2 linked regions of the Prolixibacter sp. NT017 genome follow. The protein of the gene in region 2 interacts with the protein of the main gene of each other region in a pairwise test. Links are inferred from orthologs where the notes say so. Each region holds a gene or a part of one and is shown on either strand. Other genes may lie near its edges.

Evidence for each region.
Region 1: the proteins of GJU87_RS20065 (region 2) and secA interact in binary tests that used the Escherichia coli proteins (3 or more experiments, as listed by UniProt). The link is inferred for Prolixibacter sp. NT017 from one-to-one orthologs.

The regions. Positions count from the first base shown.
Region 1 is NZ_BLAV01000001.1:1,387,410-1,399,061, reverse strand. What follows is about bases 2,849-6,732. They hold secA (preprotein translocase subunit SecA), read right to left. Parts: upstream 6,376-6,732; coding sequence 3,049-6,375; downstream 2,849-3,048. Other genes in these bases: GJU87_RS05675 (ferritin), read right to left, coding at 6,641-6,732; lgt (prolipoprotein diacylglyceryl transferase), read right to left, coding at 2,849-2,977. Also shown: GJU87_RS05690 (SulP family inorganic anion transporter), read right to left, coding at 387-1,916; more of lgt, read right to left, coding at 2,165-2,848; more of GJU87_RS05675, read right to left, coding at 6,733-7,153; GJU87_RS05670 (NADP-dependent isocitrate dehydrogenase), read right to left, coding at 7,238-8,464; GJU87_RS05665 (hypothetical protein), read right to left, coding at 8,580-8,987; GJU87_RS05660 (DNA polymerase III subunit gamma/tau), read right to left, coding at 9,242-10,366; GJU87_RS05655 (glutathione peroxidase), read left to right, coding at 10,591-11,100; GJU87_RS05650 (deoxyribodipyrimidine photo-lyase), read right to left, coding at 11,097-11,652. UniProt on the Escherichia coli protein: Required for protein export, interacts with the SecYEG preprotein conducting channel.
Region 2 is NZ_BLAV01000001.1:4,822,418-4,833,065, forward strand. What follows is about bases 2,482-5,361. They hold GJU87_RS20065 (alkaline phosphatase), read right to left. Parts: upstream 4,570-5,361; coding sequence 3,394-4,569; downstream 2,482-3,393. Other genes in these bases: GJU87_RS20060 (DUF6048 family protein), read left to right, coding at 2,482-3,211; GJU87_RS20070 (hypothetical protein), read right to left, coding at 4,751-5,361. In the rest of the region: GJU87_RS20045 (cation diffusion facilitator family transporter), read left to right, coding at 1-563; GJU87_RS20050 (metallophosphoesterase), read right to left, coding at 570-1,733; GJU87_RS20055 (DUF6452 family protein), read left to right, coding at 1,951-2,442; more of GJU87_RS20060, read left to right, coding at 2,393-2,481; more of GJU87_RS20070, read right to left, coding at 5,362-6,796; GJU87_RS20075 (RNA-binding domain-containing protein), read right to left, coding at 6,884-7,522; GJU87_RS20080 (helix-turn-helix transcriptional regulator), read left to right, coding at 8,951-9,307; GJU87_RS20085 (glycoside hydrolase family 9 protein), read left to right, coding at 9,358-10,648.

The sequences.
Region 1 (11,652 bases), 3.4 Mb from region 2 along the record:
CAAGAATTAGGCTAAAGCCTATATAACCTTGTCCCTTGTCACCCATGGCTGAAGCCATGGGCAATTCAGGTACTCTTTGCATTCATCCCAGCTGGATGACATGTTGTTAGAAAATAAAATCCTCAATCGAACGTACGCCCCCGGCCGGGGTCGAATGGATTTCCCCCAGCCGCGTTCTAACAATATTTGACTCCTCCGGAGTCTTTTGCACAAAAACAACCTGAGATTATCCCGGAGGGATAGAATATTCTTCTCCGCCGGTGAAACCGGTGGTGTAGCAACGAACAAAGCAACAACTCCGGAGGAGTTGAATTAGGATGCTTATTCAACCTTCTTCGACATTCCCGGAAGAAATATCGAAAATATTAGGCTAAAGCCATGGGCAATTATAATTTATTCACCGCCACTTTGTAATGCGGATCTTCCAGTACGTTGACGTCGATGATTTGCTCGGCGTTTTTCAACAGGATTTTGCAATCGGGGCTCAGGTGTTTCAGGTGGATCTTCTTCCCTACTTTCAGGTAGCGTTCCGTCATCTTGTTCAGCGCCTCAATAGCCGACATGTCGACCACCCGGCTTTCGGCAAAGTCGATAATCACCTCATCAGGGTCGTTCAGTACATCAAACTTTTCGTTGAAAGCAGTGACTGAACCGAAGAACAGCGGACCGTAAATCTCGTAATGCTTTACGCCATTGTCATCGGTGTATTTCCGTGCCCGGATGCGCTTGGCATTGTCCCACGCAAACACCAGTGCCGCGATGATGACACCAATCAGAACCGCTACGGCCAGGTTATGGAAGACAACCGTCACCAGCGTCACCATCACCATCACTAAGATATCAGACTTCGGCATTTTGTTGAAGGTTTTCAAACTAGCCCATTCGAACGTACCGATAGCGACCATAATCATCAGTCCCGTAAGCGCTGCCATGGGTAGCTTTTCAATCAAACCTGCACCAAACATGATAAACACGAGCAACATCACCGCTGCCACAATACCCGACAAACGAGCACGGGCTCCGGAAGAGATGTTAATCAAACTCTGGCCGATCATGGCACATCCGCCCATTCCGGAGAAGAGACCGGTCAGGAAATTGGCCGTTCCCTGCGCAATGGCTTCCTTGTTACCGGAACCACGTGTCTCAGTAATCTCGTCGATAATATTTAGCGTCAGCAAACTTTCAATCAGGCCTACACCGGCCACAATGGCTGCATAAGGGAAAATGATGGAAAGCGTTTCGAGGTTAAGCGGAACCTCCGGCAGATGGAACGGAGGAAAACCTCCCTGAATGGAAGCGATATCGCCCACGGTACGAGTATCAATGCCCAACGCGGCTACAATTCCGAAAACGACCAGAATAGCCGTCAATGGCGCCGGAATGGCTTTGGTGAGTTTCGGCAAAAGCCAAATGACCAGCATGGTGACGAAAACCAGCCCCAACATGGTGTAAAGCGGCATTCCGGTAAGCCAGTGCCCCGTGCTGTCTTTAAACTGGTGCAATTGCGACATGAAGATGATAATCGCCAGTCCGTTGACGAAGCCGAAAATCACTGGATGTGGAACGAGACGCATCAGTTTTCCCAGCTTCAATACACCGGCCAATATCTGTATAATCCCGGCAAGGATAACCGTCGCCAACACATACTCCGGGCCATGTGTTTTGGCCAGCGCCACAATCACAACAGCAACAGCTCCGGTGGCACCGGAAATCATCCCGGGCCGTCCGCCCAGAATCGATGTAACGATGCCCATAATAAAGGCCGAATAGAGCCCGGTGAGCGGAGACAATCCCGCGATAATGGCAAATGCCAGTGCTTCCGGTATTAAAGCCAATGCCACCGTCAGTCCGGACAGGACTTCGTTTTTATAATTTACTTTTTGCGTTAATCCAAACAGATTAAGATACTTCTCCATGTCAAACTTTTAATCATACATTTCCTTGCCGGAGCCATTCAGCCCGGGACCGATTTCTACGTAAGTGCATGGATTTAATTCGTTAGATGGTGATCAGGTCAGGTTCCTTTCTTATTTAGAACGCGCAAAAATAAGAATATCCCACTCATTCACAACAAGCGGGATATTATGTAACGGTAAAGGTTTCCTTCGTTTTTCGTTACCGGAAATAAAAAAGCCGGCACTCAACGAGTTACCGGCTCCATATCTTAATTCTTGTATATCTTCGGCGGTCGCTTTAGTGCGCGAACCACCAATATTATTCCGGCCAAGACAAACGGGATACTGAGCAGCTGTCCCATATTCAGCAACATATGTGCTTCGAACGGCTCCTGGTCCTGTTTGATGAATTCGATGAAGAAACGGGCGGTGAACACACAAATAAAGAATACGCCCAACAAGAAGCCGGGACGATTCCGCTTGTCATCCGTTTTAAAATACATTCGCCACAGCAAGATAAAAGTTCCCAGGTAACAGAGTGCCTCATAAATCTGTGTCGGATGTTTGGCAACGGTTTCGCCGTTCCGCTCAAAGATGAATCCCCAGGGCAGTGAAGTCTGTACTCCGTAAATCTCTGAGTTCATCAGGTTACCGGTACGAATTAAAACGGCCACCAGCGCTACCGGCACCACGAGGCGATCCAATGTCCAGAGCATCGAACGTTTGGTAACAAACCGTGAATAGAGCCAGATGGCAATCAGGATACCGATGGCCCCGCCGTGACTGGCCAGACCGCCGTGCCAAACCTTCAGAATTTCCCACGGATGCTGTGAATAATAGTCCCATCCATAAAAGAAAACATGTCCCAAACGCGCGCCGACAACCGTGGCGATAATCACGTACATAAACAGACTGTCGAGCCACTTTTCGTTGGCATTTTCAAACTTGAACATCTTCTCCATGATGTAATATCCCAACAAAAACCCGGTGGCAAACAAAAGTCCGTACCAACGAACTGACAACGGGCCGAGATGGAAAATCTCCGGATTTACATTCCAATGGATGAACAGGAACTCATTCATAGTATGTGCACATTAAAAGTAAAAGCAGCAGGTTGCCCCTGCTGCCATATGAAGAACTAATTTATTTTCGTTTACACAACACCACGCCCGTGACATTGTTTATATTTCTTTCCACTTCCACACGGACACGGGTCATTTCGTCCGATTTTCGGCCCGTGGCGAACCGGTTCCATTTTCTTCTGTGGTTGCTGCTCTCCACCTTGTCCTCCGCCGGAACTCAGGCCGCCGGCTTCGCTCTTCTCTTCCTGGTACTGTGACCGATCGGTGTGTTGTACCGCCTGCGCTTCCTGCACCTGGTTCGGGTCGCTAATCGGAATATGTCCTTTCATCAGGGTAGAAACAACATTTCGGTTCAGCTTGTCCATCATTGACTTGAAAAGGTTGAACGATTCAAGCTTGTATATCAATAACGGGTCTTTCTGCTCGTAACTGGCGTTCTGCACTGATGTACGCAGGTCGTCCAGTTCGCGCAGGTGTTCCTTCCACTCATCGTCAATCGAAGCAAGGTTTACCTGCTTGGTATACGATTTCACCAGGTCCTGTGCCTCTGTTTTATACGATTTCTCGAGGTTGGTAACAATCTGGTAAACCTTCTGCCCATCGCTGATAGGAACAACAATGTTATTGTATATGTGCGATTTGTGTTCGTATACATCTTTAATGACCGGCCATGCCTGTTTCGAAATGATCTGCACCTTACGGGAATAATTGTCGATCATTGCTTTGTAAATCCGATCGGTAATTTCTTCCGGATTCTGGCTGATGAATTCCTCCTTCGTCACCGAAGTGTCGATGGAGAGCAGACGCATGGTCTCGAGACGGAATTCTTCGTAGCCATCCTGTCCCATCGGATGGAAATCGGCTACCAGTGCTTCCACCGAGTCATACATCATATTCAGCACATCCACTTCCAGGCGTTCGCCGAAGAGTGCGTGTTTACGTTTCTTGTAAATCACCTCACGCTGCGAGTTCATCACATCATCATATTCCAGCAAACGCTTACGAATACCGAAGTTGTTCTCCTCGACTTTCTTCTGTGCCCGCTCAATGGATTTGGAAATCATGGAGTGCTGAATCACTTCGCCTTCTTCCAGTCCCAAACGGTCCATAATACCGGCAATCCGGTCGGAAGAGAAGAGACGCATCAGATCATCTTCCAGCGACACAAAGAACTGTGATGAACCCGGGTCACCCTGACGACCGGAACGTCCGCGCAACTGACGGTCGACACGACGTGATTCGTGACGCTCGGTACCGATGATAGCCAAACCACCGGCTTCTTTTGTTTCCGGTGTCAATTTGATGTCGGTACCACGACCGGCCATGTTGGTTGCAATGGTTACCGTTCCTGGCTTACCGGCTTCCGCCACAATGTCGGCCTCACGCTGGTGCAACTTCGCGTTCAGCACCTGGTGATCGATACCCCGCATTTTCAGCATGCGGCTCAGCAATTCCGATATTTCCACGGAAGTGGTACCTACCAGCACCGGCCGTTCCTGCTTATGCAGTTTGGTAATCTCTTCAATAATGGCGTTGTATTTCTCTTTCTTGGTTTTGTATACCAAGTCTTCCTGGTCCTTACGGACAATGGGTTTGTTGGTCGGGATGACCACTACTTCCAGTTTGTAGATGTCCCACAATTCGCCTGCCTCCGTCTCTGCAGTACCGGTCATACCGGCCAGTTTGTGGTACATCCGGAAGTAATTCTGAAGCGTAATCGTCGCGAACGTCTGCGTAGCCGCTTCCACGGTCACCCGCTCTTTCGCCTCGATGGCCTGGTGCAATCCGTCGGAGTAACGGCGACCTTCCATGATACGACCGGTTTGCTCATCCACGATTTTCACCTTGTTGTCCATCACCACGTACTCCACATCCTTTTCGAACATGGTGTAGGCGCGCAACAGCTGGTTAATGGTGTGCACACGCTCCGATTTCACCGCATAACTCTGAATCAGCTCGTCTTTCTTTTCCAGCTTGGCCTGGTCTTCCAACGACTGGTCGTTTTCGATCTCAGCAATCTCTGCACCAATATCTGGCAAAATAAAGAAGTTGGGGTCTTCGTTGTCTTGCGACAGCACATCGATACCCTTATCGGTCAACTCAATTGAGTTCAGTTTCTCATCGATTACGAAATAAAGCGGGTCGGTAACAACATGCATGTTCTTGCTATTGTCCTGCATGTAGTAGTTCTCCGACTTCTGCATCTTAGCTTTGATACCCTCTTCACTCAGGTAACGAATGATCGCTTTATTCTTAGGAAGACCTTTGAATGAACGATACAATAACAATGCACCTTCATCACGCTCTTTCGAATCTTCCGATTTTATCTTTCTCTTGGCTTCCGCCAGAATTTGCGCTACCAGGTCACGCTGCAGTTTTACCAAACGCTCAATCGGCGCTTTCAGCTCTTCGAATAACTGGTCATCACCCTTCGGAATCGGACCCGAAATGATCAACGGCGTACGAGCATCGTCAATCAAAACCGAGTCGACCTCATCGACGATGGCGTAGTGGTGTTTCCGCTGCACCAAATCGGATGGGTTGATGGCCATGTTGTCACGCAGGTAATCGAAACCAAACTCGTTGTTCGTTCCGTACGTGATATGCGCATTGTAAGCAGCACGTCGTTCGGCCGAGTTGGGCTGATGCTTGTCGATACAATCAACAGACATGCCATGGAATTCGAAAATCGGTCCCATCCACTCCGAGTCACGACGAGCCAGGTAATCGTTCACTGTTACCAGGTGAACGCCTCTACCGGCCAACGCATTCAGGAACACCGGCAACGTTGCCACCAGCGTCTTACCTTCACCGGTCGCCATCTCAGCGATTTTACCTTCGTGAAGCACAATACCACCGATGAGCTGAACATCGTAGTGAATCATATTCCACTTCTGATCCGAACCGCCCGCTTCCCAGTGATTGGCATAAACGGCTTTATCACCTTTCATGTCCACATAATCTTTCGCGGCAGCCAAATCACGGTCGAAATCGTTGGCCGTCACTTCCAGCTGTTCGTTTTCAGCAAAACGACGGGCGGTATCTTTTACGATGGCAAAAGCGGTGGGCAATACTTCATTCAATACCTCTTCAATCTTCGTATCGATCACCTCTTCCAGTTTGTCGACCCGATCGTAGAGTTTTTCACTCTCTTCCAAAGGCACAGAACCACTTTCAGCCTGTTCCTTCAATGAAGCTATTTCGTCTTCTTCAGCCTTGATATACTCTTTAATCCTGGCTTTTAGTTTTTCTGTCTCAGCTCTAAGCTCGTCGTTGGTAAATCCGGTTACGCGCTCAAATTCACTTTTCACGCGTTCCAATACCGGCAAAATCCCTTTGATATCCCTTTCGGATTTATTACCAAAGACTTGTGTTAGAAATTTTGTTACAAATGCCATTATATCTTGTTCTGTTATTTTTTATGTTTACTTCTATCGCGAATCACTCACAAATTAAACTAAAAGTTGCAAGTATTGAAAACAATCCTTGCTTTTTTCAGCGAGTGAAATTCCCCAATTTTTTGCCATCACAGAACAAAAAAAGGAGAATACCGCCAAGGGCACTCTCCTCTTTACGAAATCAATATTTTCGGATGTAAAATCGCGATCTGATCAATTTCCCGCAAGATGGCAGAATTGCCTGGCGGGAATTGTTTATCAAGAACTATGCCCCGGCTGTCGGATCTGTAAATGAACGGTTGCCCATCTCCCGATCCATCATCAGCAAGCCTTGTCCTTCGCCATTGATCATCTTCAAATTATTCAAAATCTGATCAACCGTATTCTCCTCTTCAACCTGTTCGTCGAGGAACCATTGAAGGAAGCTTTTGGTTGCATGATCGGATTCAGCGATAGCTATATCCATCAGTTTATTAATGCGTTCCGTAACGCTTTGCTCGTGAGCCAGCGTCTTTTCATACACATCGATTACATTATCGAACTCAGCCGGAACTTCAGCAATCGGGTCTAAAATCACCCGTGCCCCCCGGTCGTTCACGTAATCGAAAAATTTCTGTGCGTGCGCCAACTCCTCCTTGTATTGAACCTTCATCCAATTGGCAAAACCTGACAAACCGACAGCTTCGAAATAAGCCGACATGGACAAATAGAGGTAAGCCGAATGAAATTCAGCGTTAATTTGCTCGTTTATTGCTTTATTAACTGCTTCTTTCAACATGATTAATTGATTTAAGGTTTATATATCCGAACCCAAATATACAAATAATCAGGCGGGCGCCCAGCCACGTTGGGAACGCATTTATTAACTCAACCGAGCCTTCAAGCCTTCAGCAAGTGCATTCAGGAACTGCTCGGTTGTCAGATAGTGTTCCGGTTTCAGATCTTTTCCGTGAATAGCCAGAGCCAGGTCTTTTGTCATTTTACCTGATTCAACCGTATCAACACAAACTTCTTCCAGTGTATGACTGAATTTGATCAACTCTTCGTTGTTATCCAGACGTCCGCGAAATGCCAGACCACGTGTCCAGGCATAAATCGAGGCAATCGGGTTGGTTGAAGTCGGGTTGCCTTTCTGGTGTTCACGATAGTGACGGGTAACCGTTCCGTGAGCAGCTTCTGCTTCCAGAATATCACCATCGGGAGTCATTAGTACAGAAGTCATCAGACCGAGTGAACCAAATCCCTGCGCTACGGTGTCCGACTGTACGTCGCCATCGTAGTTTTTACATGCCCAGATGAAGTTACCGTTCCATTTCAGTGCCGATGCCACCATGTCATCAATCAGACGGTGCTCGTAGGTGATGCCAGCTTCTTCGAACTGTTTCTGGTAATCTTTCTCATAAATATCCTGGAAGATATCTTTAAAGAAACCGTCGTATTTCTTGAGGATGGTATTCTTGGTTGACAGGTAAAGCGGCCATTTTTTCTGCAGGGCCATTTTAAAACAGCTGTGTGCAAACCCGCGGATAGATTCTTCGGTGTTGTACATCGACATTGCCACACCAGCTCCTTCGAAGTCATAAACTTCGTGAGTTACGGGTTCTGAACCATCTTCCGGAGTGAAAGTCATGGTCAGCTTACCAGGACGATCAACAACCATATCCGTTGCACGATACTGATCACCAAATGCGTGACGTCCGATAACAATCGGGCCGGTCCATTGCGGGACCAGACGCGGTACATTTTTCACGAAAATGGGTTCGCGGAAAATCGTTCCACCAATGATGTTACGAATGGTACCATTCGGTGATTTGTACATCCGCTTAAGGCCAAACTCTTCCACCCGCTTTTCGTCCGGGGTAATGGTTGCACATTTAATCCCTACTTTGTACTGCTTGATGGCGTTAGCTGCATCAACAGTCACCTGGTCGTTGGTAGCATCGCGGTGCTCAATGCCCAGGTCAAAATACTTGATATCAAGGTTCAAATACGGCAGAATAAGCTGATCCTTAATCATCTGCCAGATAATCCTGGTCATTTCATCGCCGTCAAGTTCTACTACGGGATTGGAAACATTAATTTTGTCCATGCCTGAATAATTTTTAATAGAGTAAATTAGATGTTTTACTTAACAAGAATTGACTTCTTTGGTTTGAATGTCACTCACATCTCAGGTTACGGTACATATATCTTTCAAGCTTCTCTTAACTGTCAAAATCGAGTCCGAACATCTTCTTAAACAGTGCCAGCGAAGGATTTTCCTCTACCATGGCCTGCCATTTTTCCGTGTCGGAATAAGGCTTACGCGGTAACGCATCATCACCTTCCGCAATCTGAAACTCCACTTCAATCCGTTCGTTCCGCAATGTTCTTCTCAGGAATCCCAGCAATTTGGGCTTCACTTCCAAAACCAGCCTTTCGCGCTGCGTCTCGTTGTCGAGCATGTAATTCACTGTCCAATCGTCGCCCAACGAGGGTTCGCGCGTCGATAACGCTGCATTCAACTGACGTGCCTCTACCCGCACCACAAACTCTTTCCACGCAGCCACCAACTGTTCTCCGGTAAACGGATGTTCTTCCGGCTCAGCCGCCTGCGTTGTCTTCTGTACCACCTCTTTTTTGTACTCACCGGAAGAAGTATTTCCCTTCAGCGCATTGGCAATCGAAGGCGTCGAAATACTGTCCCTCCGTGCTACCCGCCGGGTCTTTACCTTCCCGGGTGGAGTAACCGTCGGTGCGCTCGCCGGTCTGCTTGCTCCTGCTGGATTATTACCGACCGCTCCGTTTTGTGTTGCTGTACTCTGTTGCGGCTTCGCAGCTTTTTTGGCTGCCGGTGCCGAAAATATGGGTAAAAGTATCGTTGAAGCTACGCGTTCGTCAGCTCTTTTTTTTTTAATGCCTCTTCAAGCTGTGCAATACGGATGAGTGCGAGTTCCACCAGGAAGCGCTTGTTGGAGGAAGACTTGTATTGCATGTCACACTCGCTGGCCAGCCTCAAGCCTTCCACCAGAAATGGTAAATCACATGCTTTCGCCTGCTGGCTGTATTTCTCTTTGATATCGCCACCGACTTCGAGCAGTTCCACCGTCACCTGATCTTTGCAAACCAGCAAATCGCGGAAATGCTGACACAATCCGGCCACAAAATGGTGTCCGTTAAATCCCTTATCCAGGATTTCGTTGAAAATCATTAACACACCCGACACGTCTCCTTTCTGAAATCCGTCAATCAACCGGAAGTAGTAGTCGTAATCCAACACGTTCAGGTTGGCAATGGTATCCTGGTAAGTAATATTACTTCCTGAAAAACTCACCACCTGGTCGAAAATGGAAAGAGCGTCGCGCATCGCGCCGTCTGCTTTTTGAGCAATGATGTTCAATGCTTCCGGCTCAAAAGTGATTTGCTCTTTTTCGGCTACTGAAGCCAAATGCTTTTCGATATCCGTAATGCCAATCCGGTTGAAATCGAAGATTTGACAACGGGAAAGAATGGTTGGCAGTATTTTATGTTTCTCGGTAGTTGCCAGCACGAAAATGGCGTGCGTCGGCGGCTCTTCCAGGGTTTTCAGGAATGCATTGAAGGCGGCCTGCGACAACATGTGCACCTCATCGATGATGTACACACTGTATTTTCCAATCTGCGGGGGAATCCGAACTTGGTCAACCAAGGTACGAATGTCGTCCACCGAGTTGTTGGAAGCCGCATCCAGTTCGTGAATGTTGTAGGAGCGATTTTCATTGAACGCCATACATGACTCACAGGTATTGCATGGCTCTGTTTCAGCGGTAATATTCTGGCAATTGATGGTTTTGGCGAAAATACGGGCCGAGGTCGTCTTCCCTACTCCACGGGGGCCGCAAAACAGGTAGGCGTGCGCCAGATGACTGTTCCGGATCGCATTCTTTAGCGTGGCTGTAATAGAGGGTTGCCCAATTACTGAGCTGAACGTAAAAGGTCTGTATTTTCTTGCTGAAACAATATAATTCTCCATAAAAATTCCTCGGGTGCCAGATTTGAAATCCAAATATAGTATAAAATGGGAAACCATTTGTGTCCCGTTTTCGCATAAGTTATCAACGACTAAAACAAGCTTCTGGTTTACTGCCAGATGAAAATTACCGGAAGCAACTTTTTACCTGAGTTTATTGTTATTAAATCCGAAATAAAAACTGACAGGTTATGAAAAAATTCTTTTTGCTAATTTCCATCCTGACGATGACGCTCACCACATTTGCGCAGGAAAAAACCATTTACGATTTCAAGGTTACAGATATTGATGGACACCCATTTGATATGGCATCACTGAAAGGCAAGAAAGTGCTGATCGTGAATACTGCTTCCAAATGTGGATTCACGCCACAGTACAAACAACTCGAAGCCATTTACAGGAAATACGGACCCGACAAGTTTGTCATCGTTGGCTTTCCGGCCAATAACTTTATGCACCAGGAACCGGGTACCAATGCGCAGATTAAAACATTCTGTACCGAAAATTACGATGTCACATTCCCGATGATGTCAAAAATCTCCGTGAAAGGTGATGACATGGCCCCACTCTATCAATGGCTCACAGAAAAATCAAAGAACGGTGTGATGGACGCACCGATCAAATGGAACTTCCAGAAATTCATGATTGATAAAACAGGACACCTTGTCGGGGTTGCCTGGCCGCAGGATAAACCCGATTCAAAGAAGATTGTAAGCTGGATTGAAGGCAAAAACTAAGCTTTCGCTTTTACTGCTTCAGCATAACGTGTAAGTGCCCGTTCGCGGGCTTCGGCATGGACGACAATGGGTTTCGGATAGGACATGGTTCCATATTCCGGGACCCATTTTACAATGTACTCACCTTTTGGATCGAATTTCTTGGCCTGCAATTCCGGGTTAAACACCCGAAAATAAGGTGCCGCGTCATTTCCTGAACCGGCAGCCCATTGCCAGCCACCATTATTCGAAGCCAGATCATAATCGAGCAACTTACTGGCAAAATACGCTTCGCCCCAGCGCCAATCGATTAGCAAGTGCTTGCAAAGGAAACTGGCAACAACCATCCGCACGCGGTTGTGCATGTAACCTGTAGCGTTCAGTTCACGCATCCCGGCATCGACCAACGGGTAGCCGGTTCGTCCTTCACACCAGGCCTCGAACTGCTCTTTTTTGTTCTCCCAAACGATATCATCATAAGCCGGTTTGAAAGATCGGTGAACGACCTCCGGGAAGAACCACAAAATAACGCTGTAGAAATTTCGCCAAATCAATTCGCTCAGAAATGTATCG
Region 2 (10,648 bases):
AGTCACATACGGCTGTTCACTATGGAATAGTTGCTAAAGTGGTTACCGTTGTATCGATTCTGGCGAAGGAAGGTCTGGCTCAATATGCTTTTGGGGTCGGACGAAAAGCAAAGTCGTCGGTGCTGAAAGCCGATGGCTGGCATCACCGTTCTGACGCATTGTCTTCCATCATTATCCTGGCAGGTATTTTCCTCGGCGGTTATTTCTGGTGGATCGATGGTGTACTTGGAATTTTGGTCGCCATATTGATTGCGTATACCGCCTATGAAGTAATGAAGAATGATTTCAGTCTGCTGCTCGGTGAAAGTGCCGATCCTACAATGATTGGCCAAATCAGGGAGTTGGTCCGGCAAAATGTCGACCGGGAAGTGTTTCCCCATCATTTCCATATGCACCGCTACGGACACCATACCGAATTAAGCTGTCACATTAAATTGCCTCCGGAGATGACACTGGATGAAGCCCATCATATCTGTTCTGTCATCGAAGAAGCCATCGAAAAGGAATTGGGTATCATAACGACCATCCATCCGGAGCCGCTTCCCATGACCTACGACGACTAATTTTGTTTATAATTTTGCCGTTTCCGGTTGAAAGTGAAGATTGAAAACCACAACTTCCGGTGTGTTTCCGATGCGAACCGGCGGTCCCCATGAACCGAATCCTGAAGAGACATAGATGTTGGTTTTGCCTTTCTTCAGAAATCCCCAGCTGTCTTCAAAAATCGCTTCGGTAACGTAGTTTAGCGGCCACATTTGCCCGTCGTGGGTGTGTCCCGAAAGGTGTAAATCAACACCGGCTTCGGCAACCTCTTCCAGATTGAACGGTTGGTGGTTCATCACAATTACCGGTTTGCTCATGTCCACATCTTTTAGTAATTCCGGAAGTTCCTTTCTTCCCCCATCACGATTGCGAGCTGACAAGTCATCGCGCCCGACAATCTGAACGCCGTTGGGAAGTGTAATCACCTGGTCGCGCAGCACGTTGATGTTGATGCTTTCCAGGTAAGGTAATGTTTCTTTTATTCCACCAATGTATTCATGGTTGCCCGGAATAGCGTACATGCCCATCGGTGGCTTGATTTCCTGCAAGTGTCTTCCCAGGTGTTTCCGCAATACAGGAGCAATGTCGCCATCCACCATATCTCCGCAAAGGAGAACCAAGTCGGGCTTTTGCTGATTAATGATGTCGACAAGCTTTTGTTCGCGGCGTTCACCAATCAGTGCTCCGAGGTGAATGTCGGAAGCCATCAGCACTTTCATATCCGGGGAACCGGTAACACTTTTGGGTATGGTAATCGAGAATTGCTTTACCCGTGTATTCAGCGCATTGAGGTGTCCGAAAAAAACCACCAGGGCTACCAATGAAAAAACAACAACGCCGGTCCACAGCCTGAGTTGGTCCGGGTTGCTTTTTAGCACGGCCGGAACAATGTGAAAGAATTTGTCCAGTAACCGGATGATGTCGATGAAAAGGACAGCGATAAACAGGTAGAGCATGAACGAGAGCCAGAAAGCTCCTATCCGGTAAACCCACTCACCAGCCAGGCTGGAATGCGTGTGCTCCAGTATTTCACCAACGATAAAAGTGGAGGCGATAACCCAGAAAAGGATTTTGTATATCGTTTTGAAGTTTCCGGTCGCCTGGAAGGCCATTAATCCGTGAACATAGATATAATAATTGACCAGAAAGTAGACTAAAATGACGGTTCCGAAGAAAATGGCAAACTGCATGTTTCGCATATTTAAAGTAGATTGTCGTTCAATGTAAGATCGGCGGCAGTGTTTCTTATGTTTTGTGCCGCAATGGAATTAACGAAAATAACCTTTTTTTGTTGATGATAAGCCAATTGTTTCTGGTTTACGCTTTTTCAATCTGACATCTTGCTTCATGCTTGTTTCCTCTCATTTTGTTTATATTTGTCAGGCAAGCGGAAACCCGTATCCGGATATGAAAAAATACATTTTACCTTTACTTGTGGTGCTTTTGGCAATTGTCGTTTCGTGTAGCGAGGCGGACAGGTGTTACGATTCCACAGATACTTATCTCATGGCCAAATTCATCGACAGTGATTCAACGACGATTGATTCGCTGATGATTTGGGGCGTTGCCAAAAACGATACCGGATGGGTACGCGATACGCTACCTTCCATATCCAAGCGCTATCCTTTGCCGCTTTCGCTTGAACACGACTCTACAGCGTTTGTATTGTTTGTGAATGGAGAAGCTGACACGCTGTTCATTTACCACACCATGCAAATGAAACTGGTGTCGGAGGCGTGCGGCTTTGCACCCTATTACAACTTGAAAGGTTTCTCATATACTTCCCGAATCGACTCGGTGAATATTTCGGACCCCTCAGTGGGCCCAACATCTATTGAAAAACCCAATAATGAGCAAAATATTACTGTATATTTCAATTTGCCTGCTAACACTCAGTAGCCCGCTGAAAGCACTGGCTCAGGAGAAACAGAATGCGGATGTTTGGCGTGTCGAAGGACCCCGTATCGGTGTCGATCTCTCGCGGTTTGCATCCACGTATCTGCAATCGGCCGACCGTTGGGGTTGGGAATTGCAGGGAGATATTCCTGTTAAGGGATATTGGTTTCCTACGGTTGAAGTGGGTATGATGGGGTTGAATGATCGTCGGGATAATTTCCACTATCAGGCGAACGGTGTTTATGGCCGGTTGGGAACTGATTTCAATATTTTGCGCTACCGAAATCTCGAAGACGGCGATTTGGTGTTTGTCGGTTTGCGTTACGGTTACTCCCGTTTCACTCAACAGGCTGATGATGTTAAATATTCCAATTTCTGGGGCGATTATAACACATCCATTCCGAAAAGAAATATGAATGCTCATTGGGGCGAGTTCGTGTTCGGGATGAAAGGGGAGATTTTTAAGAATTTTTTCCTCGGATGGTCTGTTCGGGTAAAATTCATGGTGAGCGAAACGAAGGATCCGAACATGTCACCTTATATCGTACCCGGATTCGGGAAAACCAATGTGGATATTCCGATGGATTTTTCATATGGGATTTACTACCGGATTCCGTTGTGGAGAACGAAGAAGATGCCGAAAGCACCCAAAATGGAAGGTGCCAAACATATCGACGAATCAGCTACGCCAGACAACAACAACCAGAATAATAATCAGCAGAATGGCAGCAACTTCAGGAATCTCCGGGGTGGGCAGTCAGGCGGATTTTAATCAATCCTTCAGTCATGTATGAACGCTGAGTAACCTGATTTTTAGTCGAAGAAGCATGGCTCCATTCCAAATAGGTGTGGTTTCAAACATTAGGTTGCAACAATAACCCCGCTATTTGTCTTAATAAAAAAGGGAAACACAGTGGTTTCCCTTCTAAAATAACCAGAAATTGGTTAGTGCAGTTATAGATCCAACAGATCTTTAATTTTTTTCTGAATATCGGTGTTTTCCATCATTCCGGTAAACTGCTCGGCGCCCGGTCCAAAAGCGTACACCGGAACCATAATTCCCGTGTGGTGTCCTGTGGTATATTCACCAACTACTTTTCCGGTTGCCATGTCGCCTTCATTGATGGACATTCCGCCCGTTTCGTGATCGGCTGTCACGATAATCAGCGTCTCACCATCTTGCGCCGCATGTTTGAGTGCAGCCCCGATGGCCTGATCGAAGTCGAGCATTTCCTCTACTACGTAAGGCGTTTTGTTGGCGTGGCCGCCCCAGTCGATCTGACTTCCTTCAATCATGATGAAATAGCCTTTTTTGTTTTGAGACAAGATATTCAGTGCGGTATTAGTCGATTGAACCAGCATATTGCCACGTTCGGGTTCAGCCGGATTGTGAACCGGGGCGGTGAGTCCGGCCAGTTTACCCGATGTTACCTGGCTGATATTATCCATGTTGTACAAAACCTGATAGCCGTCTTTTCTCAGCTCTTCACTCAGGTTCCGGCCGTCTTTACGCTTTTCGAAATGGTCGACGCCACCACCGATAAAAACATCGATGTCGCTGTTGATAAAATCGGCAGCAATGGCTTCATACATATTTCGCGAAGGCTGATGAGCGATAAATGACGCCGGGGTGGCGTGCGTAATGGCCGAAGTCGAAACGAGCCCGGTTTCCAGACCTTTCTTCTCAGCCAGCTCGCGAATGTTGACAATCGGCTGTTTTTGCGGATCTACGCCAATTGCACCGTTGTATGTTTTTTCGCCACAAGCCAGGGCTGTTCCCCCGGCAGCCGAATCGGTTATGTAATTATCGGAAGAGTAGGTTTTTGAAAAACCAATGTGCTTGAAATTTTCGAGGTAAAGATGACCGCCGTTGGCTGTCAAACCTGCGTATACCTGGGCGAGTCCCATGCCGTCGCCAATCATTAGGATGACATTCTTCGGACGTTTTTTCCGGGTACTCTGCTGGTAATGTTTTACCGGATAGAAGTCGCCGCCGGTATAAATTTCCTGCAACTTCCGGTTGGCCGGATCCATGTATTCATTCTGCGCACAACCGGCAAAGGCAAAACCGCCAATAATAAGACCAATCAGGAAAGCATGGCGGACATTTCTCATAAGAAAGTTTTTCATTACTTGATGTTTCAGTAAGGTTTCAAACTTGATTAGGATATCAGGTACAAAATTAAGGGTTTCTGTTTGAAGTTGGGCAATGCCTTTCTGTAAACAAAAGACTAAATATTTATGTAGCATTTATGACAAAGAAAAAGCACGCCTGAGCGTGCTGTTTTCATTTGAATTGGGTATGAAAAAACTAGGGATTATCTCTCATTAATATTTTCAGGCCGCCGGTGCCGTTGGCCACAAAAATGTAGTTGTCAACAGCTCTTACGAAATTGGCCGAGCCATCGTAGTTGTAATTTCCGTATACTTTAAATGTATTTTGGTCGATGACGTATAAACCGCCTGCTCCATTGGCTACATATACCAGGCCATGGTCGATATCGACACCGTTGGTGTTGCCGCTTTGCGGGTTGAATATTTCCAGAGGAGTTCCGGAGGCGTCGTTTGTGTCGAAAACATACAATCCGGCTTCGCCTTCACAAACATAGGCGAGTCCGTTTTTCAGGCGGGCTACTGCCTTTCCGTCTTCCGGAATAATGCTTCCTACCGGGATGGTCCTGACCGGATTTAAGCCGTTATTCTCGTTAAATACCGACAGCAAGCCAACAGTACCACCCTGTAATCCGATAATGGTGTTTCCTTCACTGTCAAAATATTTGGCGGTTAAGGCATCCCGTTTACTGATGATCGAACCATTGTTGGCATCGGCGGAGATAAACTGACCTCCGGTATTTCCGGTTGCGATATAAAGCTTTCCGTTTTCAGCGAGGTGCACACAGTTGCCTGAAAAACTGGGCAGTGAATAAAATGTTGGTGCAGCATTGGGCAACTCACCATTTTTTAAATCGATAACGGAAAATGTAGCAGGAGTATCAGCTCCGGTCTTGTCCGGATTGGCTCCGCCTGTTACGTATAATTTGTTACCATCCACCTCAATGTCGTTAAAGTCGGCATCCTCGCTCCAGTACTGGCTGACAATGGCCGGAGTTGACGGATCGGTAATATCATACACTTCGATAAGGCCACCAAATTCTGCCCCGTGCAGGTGGTATGAAACGTATGCATAGTCTCCCTGAATATCCACGCTTGTCGCACTTAACGTGTTTCCCCTGCTATCGACAGGAGCATCGACGTTGGCAACCAGTGTAAAAGAATTTACCGGGTTGGCTCCGTACTGAGGCGTGCAGTCGGTAGCCGGGAAATAGGCCGACTTGAAGGTAACCAGAGAGCCCAGTAAATCGGGGTCGGAGCTGGTGATTTCATCGTCGTAACGGATGTCTATTTTCCCCGTAATCCGGGCGCCCCAGTTCGATTGAAACGAATTCCGGATAATGATACCCGCGTAATCGTCGTTGGTGCCTGAAATTTTCCCGTTAAGGGAAATGGTGCCAGCATCGGTAACTGAGTGGGAGCCCAGCATCAGAATACTGCCTCCGTTTATCGTTAACTGGTTATTGACTTTTAGGAAGCCGGTGGAATGGGTCAGTCCGTTCGCCTGCATCTTTGCCGTTTCGAAATGACACGCATTGTTGAGGTTAGCACCGCTGTTCAGATTGAATGTTCCGGCAGTAATAAATGTCCCGAAGTTGTCGATGACGCCGTTGTTGTTGAGGTCTGCCGAGAGTGTAATTTTACCGGTGTTGACCACATGGCCCGAACTATTGTTATTCATGGCATCGAACGATACAACACCGTGGTTCTCCAGAATGCCGTTCAGGTTGGCGTTCTTTTCGGCACTCCACTCGCCGTAGTTAACCAGTTTCACCCCAGAGTTGAGGGTTAAATATTTCGCTGAAAAAACACCGGTTGGATTAATGACCACGGTTCCTGTCCCACTGAGCGTCGAGCCGGCTAAGTTACCGACAACCACCAACATTCCGCCGTCATTTACCGTAATATTTCCTTCGTAGGTCAAGCCTTTGGGCAACAAAACTGTTTGCCCGGAATAAACAGTATACGTGGCCGTACTGGACTGGATAATTATTTTATCGAAGACAGTGTTGTAGATATCAACCGCTGACGTGTAGGTATAGTCTTCCGGCGATTCAGCTGATTTCAGTGAACTGCTTCCAGCCAGATCGATTCGTTCGTTGACATACGTAATCCGGTCGGCATTCTCTTTGGAGATTTTTTCTGCGTTTGCAGTAAACTCATTAGTTATTGTATTGTCTTTCGCACATCCGGCTAGCAGCAGCAAAAAGCTACTTGCTAAAGCCAAAATTTGATTCCTTCCCATTTTTCAACCCCCTTTTATTAGCTTTCCCTGATTCTCTTTCTGAAAAGGTGAACCAAGGGGCTTTTTTATTTAAACGAAGAGGGGATTTTATTTATTATTCCCGGAAAGAATAAAATTGTCCGTCAGATGGTAATGCACTCCATCTGTCGTTTGTTCAATCTCAATAACTCCGATGGTTATGAGGTTTATTAAGATTCTTTCTGTTTTCCATCGGGAGATAGACATGGAACGGGATAAACGACCCGGATTTATCTTTTGGTGATTGCTCAGATACTGCAGTATTTTCTTCTCTTCTTCGGTGTACCGGATGAAGACTCCCCGCGGCTTTTGTTTTTTCTTCCAAACTTCAAGCAGGATCCGGTTGGCGAGGATGTTTTGATCTTCGTGCCGGATGTAGGCCAACCATTTCTGGTTCTCGTCTTTAGCGTAGTGTGGTTTGTTAGGGCTTGGCGGAATGTCGATTTGTAAAACCGTTTTGCCGTCCGTGGTATGCCACTGTTGGGTTTCAAATTCAATCTCAGGCTTGCTATATAATTTGGCGGCTGCTTCAATCATATAAAACTCTTCCTCGGTCTGCACGCCGGCAATGTTTCCATTGTCTTTTACGCCGATAAGCAACCGGCCGCCATCGGTATTGGCGAAAGCAACCAGCGAGCGGGCTATCTTTCGCGAATCGTTGATACAAAACTTGAAATCCTGCTGCTGGTGTTCCCCCTCTCGTATCATCCTGAATAATTTCGTGTTCACCATGGCCGAATTTTTTTGGGTTGACGCAAGTTATTATTTTTCTCTTTAAACTCCTCGGCCGTTAATGATTTTGCGCCGCTGCATATTCGCGAGGCATCAATTCCAAAAACCAACTTATTATCCTACCGGGAAAAATGGAAATACCCGGATTGTGGTTCTTCCATTTTCCGCCCCTCTAAATCTCCCCATCCGGGGAGACTTTTGGACTGATGACAGATTCACTAGCGTAGCTTCATTGGGCGCCAGCGTCAAACTTTAAAGGTTTCCTTCGATGTTTCACTTAGGGGCTGCCGACCCTGTCCAGGCTGAAGGCCTGATATTCCGAAGCCGGGGGCACCGCCGGTGAGTGTTCGAAACAATGTTTTCTACTCATCCCAACCCTTCTCTAATCATAGAGAAGGACTCACGCCGCTGCGTATTCGTGAGGCATCAATTCCAAAAAACAACTTATTATCCTACCGGGGAAAATGGAAATACCCGGATTGTGGTTCTTCCATTTTCCGCCCCTCTAAATCTCCCCACCCGGGGAGACTTTTGGACCGATGACAGATTCACTAGCGTAGCTTCATTGGGCGCCAGCGTCAAACTTTAGAGGTTTCCTTCGATGTTTCACTTAGGGGCTGCCGACCCTGTCCAGGCTGAAGGCCTGAAATTCCGAAGCTGGGGGCACCGCCGGTGAGTGTTCGGTGCATGGTTATCTGCTCATCCCACCTCTTCTCTAATCATAGAGAAGGGCCAGGCCGCTGCGTATTCGTGAGGCATCAATTCCAAAAACAACCTGGTATCCCGTCGGGGAGAATGCAAATACAAACTTCGATGCTATCACCGGCCCCCGCCCATCTTTACTTGTAGAGAGGGGCAACTCGGACGCAGTCCGGATGGGGTGAGTAGATAAAAATCCAACCAACGGGTGTCGCTGTCAGGTGAGGGGAAACAGGCTGAAGGCCTGATATTCCAAAACTGGGGGCACCGCCCCCAGAGAAAGGTGCGCAACAATGAGGGAAGCCTGAAGGGCTTCCACTACATCTATCTGTATGGTGAGATATTGTTTGATATGAAACAAAAAATATTTGGTATCTAACTAATAATAGTATAATTACAAATAACTACCATACAAAATAAAATAAAACAACGACAATAATTATATTTAATGGAACAGAAGAAATTAAAATCAGGTAAGAATAAAATAAAATGATGTATAGATAAATTAAATTTTTGTTTTAATACAATACTATTCGGTGGGTATCTAACGCTGTGAAGTGGGTATCTAACGCTGTGTGATAGTTAACTAACGCTGTTTGGTTATTATCCTGTTCTTTGATAGAAAAATAAAATAATTTTGTGTAACTTTAAGTAGCCGATGGCTTTTGCGAAGCTTCGGAGAATATCACCACAAAATATTTGGTCATGAATAACGAATTGAAACTGCCTTTTCACATCGGGAATGCCATCCGGGAGCGGCTGGCGGAACGGCAACTTACGGTTCCGCAGTTTGCCCGCAGGCTGGGGGTTTCGGAGCAGATGGCTCATTACATCCTGAACTCGAAGGATGTTAAGATAGGCCGGTTGTGGCAACTATCGGAGGCGCTGGATTTTAATTTCTTTACCCTGATTGCCAAAGCACGGGCCATCGAAAAACCGGAACGGGAGGAGACCACCCTGTTAAAACAGGAGATGGAAGGGCTGAACCAGCAAATCCACGACCTGGAAATGAAAGTTGAAACCCTCCGGGAGAGTTTACGACTTGTCGGAGGAAGAGCCTGAATGTGACGCACCGTGACCACTTTTCCAAACCTTTTTACACGATCTGATTCATGAGAAAATTATTGACGATGCTGCTGCTGTGGCTCACTGCCTGCAGCGCCGGGCCATCGGGCGATGCGTACCCGGTCCGTCTCAACTCGGTGGGGTTCCTTCCGGCGAAAGCCAAAATAGCCACCATTATACAACCCTGCAGCCAGTTCGAAGTGAGGCGGTTGGCCGACGACTCCACGGTTTTCAGCGGAAAGGTTACAGGCCCGTTCCATCAGAAGGATGTGAACCAAAATGCCTGGCTGGCCGATTTCTCGGCTTTCGCCGATACCGGTTCTTACTACCTGGACGTGCCCGGCGTTGGAAGGTCGGTGGCCTTTCGCATCAGCGATGATGTATTCAGGTTTCCTTACAAAACAGTTATGCGGGCCTTTTATCTTTGGCGTTGTGGCACAGCCGTGGAAGGCGATTTCAACGGACAACATTACGCCCACGCTGCCTGTCACCTCGATGATGCTTACGGCGATTACACCGGACAGAAAGGCGTTATCCGTAACGGGACCGGTGGCTGGCACGATGCCGGCGATTATGGGAAATACACGGTGAACGCTGGTATCACGTTGGGCACATTGTTTCTGGCATGGGAACAGTTCAGGCCGGCACTGGAAAATGTGAAGCTGAATCTACCGGAGACAGCTCCGGGTTATCCCGGCTACCTGGAAGAGCTGAAATGGGAAACTGACTGGCTGCTGAAGATGCCATACCCGGATGGTTCGGGTAGGGTGTCACACAAGCTGACGCGCGTTAATTTTGCCGGCTTTATCATGCCAGAAGACGATAAGGGGAAACGCTATTTTACCGAATGGAGTTCGGCAGCGACCGCTGATTTTGCCGCGGTAATGGCCATGGCGGCCCGCAACTTTCAGCCGTACGATTCCGCGTATGCGGAAAAGTGTTTGGAGGCTGCGAAGAACAGTTATGAATTTCTGAAAGAACATCCGGAGATGAAACCGTTTGAGCAGGGCGATTTCAAGACGGGTGCCTACAAAGTGAAGAGCGATAAAAGCGAACGGCTGTGGGCTGCGGCCGAGTTGTGGGAAACAACGGGCGAGCCGGCTTATCTCGCGGACTTCGAATCGGCGGTGCCGGACATTCATCCGCCGCTCATCGACAGCGACTGGGACTGGGGCAATGTGAAAAACCTGGCCCTGTTTACCTATGTGCTTTCCGGCAGGAACGGAAAGAACGCGGACCTGCTGACCCGTGTTCAAAAAGCCATTCTGGCGAATGCCGATACCCTGGTGGCAAAAGGACGAAAGGATGTTTACGGCCGGCCACTGGCAGGGCGCTATT